Regions from separate parts of the Pseudofrankia sp. DC12 genome, predicted to be linked through region 1. Evidence: predicted binding sites of a transcription regulator. Region 1 holds the regulator's gene; the other holds the start of a gene.
What was found. The regulator LexA, encoded in region 1, represses DNA repair genes until DNA is damaged. The targets are predictions, from matches to a motif close to CGAACNNNNGTTCG.
Positions count from the first base shown of each region.

Region 2: FRADC12_RS17150 (HNH endonuclease signature motif containing protein) is a predicted target of LexA. The motif match lies at 1,684-1,697, and genes of this name have one in related genera.

Region 1 covers NZ_KQ031391.1:1,754,163-1,757,566, forward strand. The annotation lists gene FRADC12_RS07065 (hypothetical protein) at 668-1,021, opposite strand; gene lexA (transcriptional repressor LexA) at 1,597-2,433, shown strand; gene FRADC12_RS07075 (ATP-binding protein) at 2,829-3,404, shown strand, end outside.
Region 2 covers NZ_KQ031391.1:4,267,124-4,270,527, reverse strand. The annotation lists gene FRADC12_RS17160 (NAD(P)/FAD-dependent oxidoreductase) at 1-366, shown strand, start outside; gene FRADC12_RS33245 (sirohydrochlorin chelatase) at 517-1,098, shown strand; gene FRADC12_RS17150 (HNH endonuclease signature motif containing protein) at 1,823-3,205, shown strand; gene cobA (uroporphyrinogen-III C-methyltransferase) at 3,320-3,404, opposite strand, start outside.

The DNA of each region.
Region 1 (3,404 bases):
CACACCTCCACGCCCTCCACCAGCCTGTCCACACCGTCAGACGTGGCACCCTTCAAAAACTACCAGTGGATGACTTACAGGTGTGTAACTACCAGATGTTGTGCCGCCAGACTAGCGCATGCCCGGTTCGTCGGTGTGCATGCCCCCCTCGCGTGTCGGATCCCACCGTCGCCGGAAACGGCGGACGCGACCGGCGCAGGTGCTCGTCCTCGCTGCTTCCCGCAGGTCAGGACGCAGCCGACGCCGCCCCGACGACGGGACCACCGATCGCCTTCGAGGGTTCGCGGACGCGGCGCCCCACCAGCACGGAAGAGCGGACGGGGCGGAAGCCGGCAATGATCACGCCTCACGCCCCCGCGGAACGCAAAGATCCACCGCGCCCACCAGCATCCAGTCCTACGTCCTGGTCGCGGACGCGGACGCGCCATGAAACACCATCACCAGGGATGACCGTCGGGTATCACGCGTGGCGAGGTCACGACCGCTGAGGGTCTGGGCTGCCAGCGGTGCCGGGGCGGGCGCGGGCGGCACGGAGTGGCTCTCCCGGCCCGCGGCAGCTCCACGGAAGCCGGATGGACCGGCTGGCTTGACCAGGCCACGACCACAAGCCCGCCTCGCCCCCGAGCCCGACAGGGGGCGTGAGGCACGGGCTTGCGAGCGGCTTAGGTCAGTGGCCGGAAACGGCGAGGAGCCAGGTGACGCCGAGCCAGCCGGCGCTCGCGGCGCCCCAGAGCGCCAGGCCAAGGACGAAGGCGGCCACGACGCGACCGCGGCTGGTGAGCCGCAGCGCGGGCGTGGCCTGGGACTTGCCGCCAGCCCGGCGGCGCGGCGGCCGGACGCCGGCCACGGGGTGCTCGGCCGCCGCCGCACGCGCCAGCGGGCTCTGTACCAGTGCCGCCGGCGCGGGCACGCGGCCAGGGCGCCGACGCGTCGGGACGGGAAGACTGATTACTTGGGCGCCGTCGGGACCTACCGGGGCAGGGCGCCCCTGGATCGTCGTGGCCCCACGCGGGTTCGTCATGCCAACCTCCTAGCGGCCGGGCCAGCGACCCGGCTGCGCTCGTCGAGCGAAGCTCAACCAACTCGGGGGTCCGGGGAGATGTTCCCCGGGCAGACATCGCGGACCACCGACGACGCTAACCCAAGGTCGACATGCGGCGGTGGCCGGTACTGGGGCAGGGTGCGATTCGAACTGATGGTCGATTCTTACACGCATAAGCCCGGCAAGCCACGCGGACACGCTCGAACGCGTGTTTGAGATTCCGACGTCGTCCGGCTACGGTCATCACGATCAGGCATGACGCGCGCAGCAGCACCGATCCGCCCAGCTCCACCCAGATGCCTCCCCGGAGATCCTCGACGGTCGGGGGCGCCGGCCGCCGGTCTGGTGTGGTGGCGCGGCCGGGCCGCGGCGCCGAAGCCTGCGGCGCCCGTTCTGGTCGGGCTCGCCGGCCCAGGTGCCGACGGCCCGCCCCCGGCGGGCGTTCGATCCGGACACGCCGGGAGGCGCTCCGGGTCCCCGATGTCGAGCCTCGCTCGACGAGCTCGACGAAGGAGAACGGTCGCCATGACCTCGAGGCTAGGAGTGCCAACGCCATGACCACGCAGGGAAGGGGACCGCGCAGAGCCGGTCGCCCGTCCGCCGGACGCGGTGAGGCCGGCGGGACCGTGCGCGACTTCCCCGACGGCCCCGTCGACGAGCAGGGTCTCACGACCCGGCAACGCAAGGTTCTCGAGGTGATCCGTGATGCCGTCGAGCGCCGCGGCTACCCGCCGAGTGTCCGGGAGATCGGCGAAGCAGTCGGGCTGACCAGCACGTCCAGCGTCGCGCACCAGCTGAAGATGCTGGAGGACAAGGGTTTCCTGCGCCGCGACCCGAACCGGCCGCGGGCGATCGAGGTCGTCACCTCCGAGGGCGAGCCGCCGATCCGGCCGCTGCCGAAGACCCGGCCCGCCGTGGCCGCGGGCCGGGGCCGAGCCCCCCTGCGGGTCCACACCCTCGGCCCGGACGACGGCGTGCGCGCCGACGACGACGAGAACGTCCAGCTGGCGGCGGCCACGGCCTACCTGCCGTTGGTCGGGCGGATCGCGGCCGGTGGGCCGATCCTGGCCGAGCAGGCCGTCGAGGACGTGCTGCCGCTGCCCCGGGAGATCGTGGGCGAGGGCACGCTGTTCCTGCTGCGCGTCGTCGGTGAGTCGATGATCAACGCGGCGATCTGCGACGGGGACCTGGTCGCCGTCCGCCAGCAGCCGGTGGCCGAGAACGGCGAGATCGTCGCCGCGATGATCGACGGCGAGGCGACCGTCAAGCGCTTCCGCCGCCACGACGACGGCCATGTCTGGCTGCAGCCGGAGAACCCCGCGTTCCACGACATCGCGGGCGACGACGCCACCATCCTCGGCCGCGTCGTGGCGGTGATGCGGCGGGTCTAGGCCCGCCGCGGGCGCGAAGGAGCGTCCGGAACGGCGCTGGCGCGCGCCGACCGGGCGCTCCGCCGCCAGACGGCACGTCGTCCGGGCACACTGCCCGCCAGGTGGGCCGCCGACCGGACGCTCCGCTCAGCAGAGGTCCTTCCGCCCGGCGCACCACCGCCGGCAGCCGCGTCGGCCAGGCGCTCCGCCGGCCCGACGCCTCGCCCTTGTTCGTCTGCGGCCTGCCCAGACCAGCCGGCGCCCGTCTCCGATCGGCGCGCCGGATCCACCGCGACCAGGCCGGCAGACTGACCGTGATCATGACGGCAGATCGACCGTGACCATGACGGCAGATCGACCGTCGATCATGAGAGAATCGACCGGCGGCCTGGCGGTGAGGGACGGCGGTGGTGGCGGTGTCGCAGCTGAGAATTGAGCTCTTCCCGAGGCACGCGGAGGCGTTGGTGTCCGCCGCGCTGGCGGATACGCGGGTCGTCGTCGTGACCGGTGCGCGCCAGGTCGGAAAGAGCACGCTCGCGCGCCTCGCCGTCGAGGCGCACGGCGAGGCGAGAACCTACTACCTGGACGATGACGCGGTGCGGGCCGCGGCCCTGGCGGACCCTGTTGGCTTCGTCAACGCGGACGGGCTGCTGATGATCGATGAGATCCAGCGAGCCCCGGATCTTCTGCTCGCGATCAAGTCGAAGGTGGACCGCGACCCCCGTCCCGGGCGCTACCTGCTCACCGGCTCCGCGCGCCTGTGGGGAATGAAGGGCATTCCGGATATCCTGCCGGGCCGGTCGGAGACCGTGGAGCTATGGCCGCTTGCCCAGGGCGAGATCGACGGCGGCCCCGACGCGTTCGTCGATGCCGTCTTCTCGCAGGACGAGCCATGGCTTGCCCACGGCACCCTTGATCGGAACGACTACGTCGAGCGGGCGCTGCGCGGCGGTTACCCCGAGGCCGTGCGCCGCGAGGACCTGCGCCGGCGG
Region 2 (3,404 bases), 2.5 Mb from region 1:
GCCTCGATCACCGGCGAGGAGCGGATCGAGAAGGTCGAGCTGGTGCACAGCAAGTCCGGCGACCGGCACGTCCGGCCGGCGCAGGCCGTCGTCGCGGCGCTTGGCTTCACCGCCGACCTCGGCCCGCTGACCCGCTGGGGCCTGAACATCGACAAGCGGCACATCGTGGTCGACTCGACCATGTACACCGGCGTCGAGCGCATCTTCGCGGCCGGCGACATCACCGAGTACCCCGGCAAGGTCCGCCTGATCGCCACCGGCTTCGGCGAGGCCGCCACGGCCGTCAACAACGCGGCGCCGGTCATCGACCCGTCCGCGAAGGTCTTCCCCGGCCACAGCTCCGACGACGGCACCCCCGCCGTCTGACGCTGCGCCGCCTGACCCCACTTACTCCTGGTTACTCCTGGCCCACTACTCCTGGCTCCGGCGCCGCCTGACCCCTGTGACGGCCGGGTTGGGCTGAGCAATCCGGCAGGTCGAGTTCGGGACCGGCCCTGGACCGAGCAGACTGGGCCGATGCGGGGTCTGCTGGTCATCGGGCACGGTTCACGCCGCGACGAGGCCAACGCGACCGTGTTCGCGTTGGCCTCAGCACTGGCAGCCGAGCCCGCGGCACTCCCGGCCGAGCCCGCGGCACTGGCAGCCGAGCCCGCGGCACTCCCGGCCGAGCCCGCGGCACTGGCAGCCGAGCCCGCGGCACTCCCGGCCGAGCCCGCGGCACTGGCAGCCGAGCCCGCGGCACTCCCGGCCGAGCCCGCGGCGCCGGATGGACAGGCCGCGCCGCCCGGCGGCCAGCCCGCGTGGGATGTCGTCGAGGTCGCGTTCCTGGACGTGCTGCGGCCCGACATCGCCGACGGCTACGCGGCGCTGGTCGACGCGGGCTGCACACGGATCGTCGCGCACCCGTTCTTCCTGTTCGCCGGGCGGCACACGGCGCACGACATCCCGGCGGCGCTGGCCGCGGCGCAGGCCAGCCACCCCCACACCAGTTGGACCGTCACCGAGCCCCTCGGCCTGCACCCCGGCGTGGTCACCGCCGTCCGAGCCCGCGTCGCCGAACGGACAGGGGACGGCGATCCCGGCCCCACTGGAGAATAGCCGGTGACGGCACCGGCGACATCCCCGCTGAACGGCGCGTAACCCCCGGCGAACACGGCGGCACCCCCGACATCGCCGGAGGCCCCGGCATCACCGGAGGCGCCGGCATCACCGAATACCGGGGAAGCCAAAACAGCACAGAATCACCCGGGGCCGCGGCAAGATAACAGTCCAGATTGATCAAACTACGCTTCCCGTCTGGTCGGGCCTGGAGAAGCGCTTAGAGTTGATCAGGAAACCCAGTAACCACAAGCGGTTCACGTCGCTGCCAGCCTATTCGTGCCGACCGAATCCGACTACCTTGAGTAGTCACGTGCTACCAAGAGCGATCTCGCCGCAGCCCTGGAATCACCCGGGGTCCCAGCATCATCGAAGGCCTCGGGCGCCGCCATGCCAACAAACAAGGCCGATGAAGAGATCAGCCACGCTTAGCCCGGATGCACCCAGATTATGCGCACCGCACAGCCGACCAAGTTTCGACAGTCAAAGCCTTCGCTCCGGGTGTCAGAGCGGATTTCTCTGCCTTCCCGATCTCACCGGCCGACCCGTAAAGCGCATTTACACGTCCCCGCCACGGCGATATTGTGAACCCATGTTCGACTCCCGGGCCGGCCATGCGCCGTCGGCACCGAACCGCACCGCCGATGCCACCTGGCCTGACGCACTCTCGACCCCCACTCAACGTGTCGGCCAGTCGACCGACGGCCAGTCGACCGAAACATTGTTGCCCGAAAACCCCCGCGAGCGGGATCGCGGGCTTGTCGAGGAACTATTCGGGCGCCTCGGCACGGTCGACGCGGTGTTCGACGCCGTGCTAAACAACCTGGCCGTGTGCGACGCAGCGGCGACGCTATCGCTGGCGGCCAGGTTGGCCCGGCTGACGGCCAGGCTGGAGGGGCTGACGATCCACACCCAGGTGCATCTCACCCGCCAGCGCCCGGCCAACCCGGGCCAGGGAGACGGCGAGCCGGGCGATCCGTACTCGCCGTTCGCCGCCGATGAGCTCGCCGCCGAGCTGGGACAGTCCCCACGCACGATGTCCAGCCGGCTCGCCACCGCCTGGGAGATCGCCGACCAGCTCCCCGCCGCGCTCGCCGACCTGACCGCCGGGATGCTCGACCACACCCGCCTCACCGCGCTGCACCAACTCACCCGCTGCCTCACCACCGCGCAGCGCGCCACCATCGAGGCCGCCATGCTCGCCGGCAGCCGGCTGGCCTCCCCACCCCAATGGCGCCGCAAGATCCACCGACTCGTCGCCCGGCTCGACCCACAGGCCGCCGCGAAACGCCGCCGCCACGCCCACACCCAACGCAGCATCAGCCTTCAACCTCTCGAAGACGGCATGGCCCTGCTCACAGCGGTCCTGCCCGCCGAGGACGCCCAGGCGATCTACGACCGCATCAACAAGATCGCCCGGACCGACGCCCGGACCGACGGCGACACCCGCCCGATCGACGCCCGCCGCGCCGACGTCCTGGCCGCACTGCTCCTCGGCAACCGCCGCGAACACGTCAGCGTCGAACTCCAGGTCATCGCCCCTGTCGGAACCCTGGCCGGACTCGACGACAACCCGGCCGAACTCGCCGGCTACGGCCCCATCCCCGCCCACGTCGGCCGCGCACTCGCCGCCGACGCCCACTGGCGCCGCGTCCTCACCGACCCCACCACCGGCACCGTCCTCGACCTCGGCCACCGCCGAGTCCCCACCCCAGCACTCGCCCGCCTCATCCGCCACCAACAAACCCGCTGCCTCTTCCCCGGCTGCGGCATGCCCGCCACCCACACCGACATCGACCACACCATCGACCACGCCCACGGCGGCCACACCGCCCTCGACAACCTCGGCCTCCTCTGTAGGCACCACCACCGCGCCAAACATCGAGGCCAGTGGCACCTGGACCAGCCCCGACCCGGCATCTTCACCTGGACCAGCCCCACCGGCCGGACCTACACGGTCAACACCCGCACGAACGACGACGAAGCCCTGCCTCCGGCCGAAGGCAATCGCACCAAGACTGCCGGCCCCGCCAGGGCCAGCGCACGGCACGGCCGCCAGCTCCTGCCCCAGCAACGGACCCCGGCCGACGAGCCGTGCCACTTCTAGGCAGTCACGCCGATACAGCGCTACCGCTGATTTACGCAGACACCACAATAGGTTCGCGACATGGTACACAAACTGTTCCTAGCCGAGGTAGCGCGGCGCTTTCCCCTGGCGAGATTAGGCATGTGGCGCCATCAGGCGGCAGACCGCGGTGACGAGGCCGGCGATTCCTGGCTCGTCGGCGACGGCGTCGACCCGGATA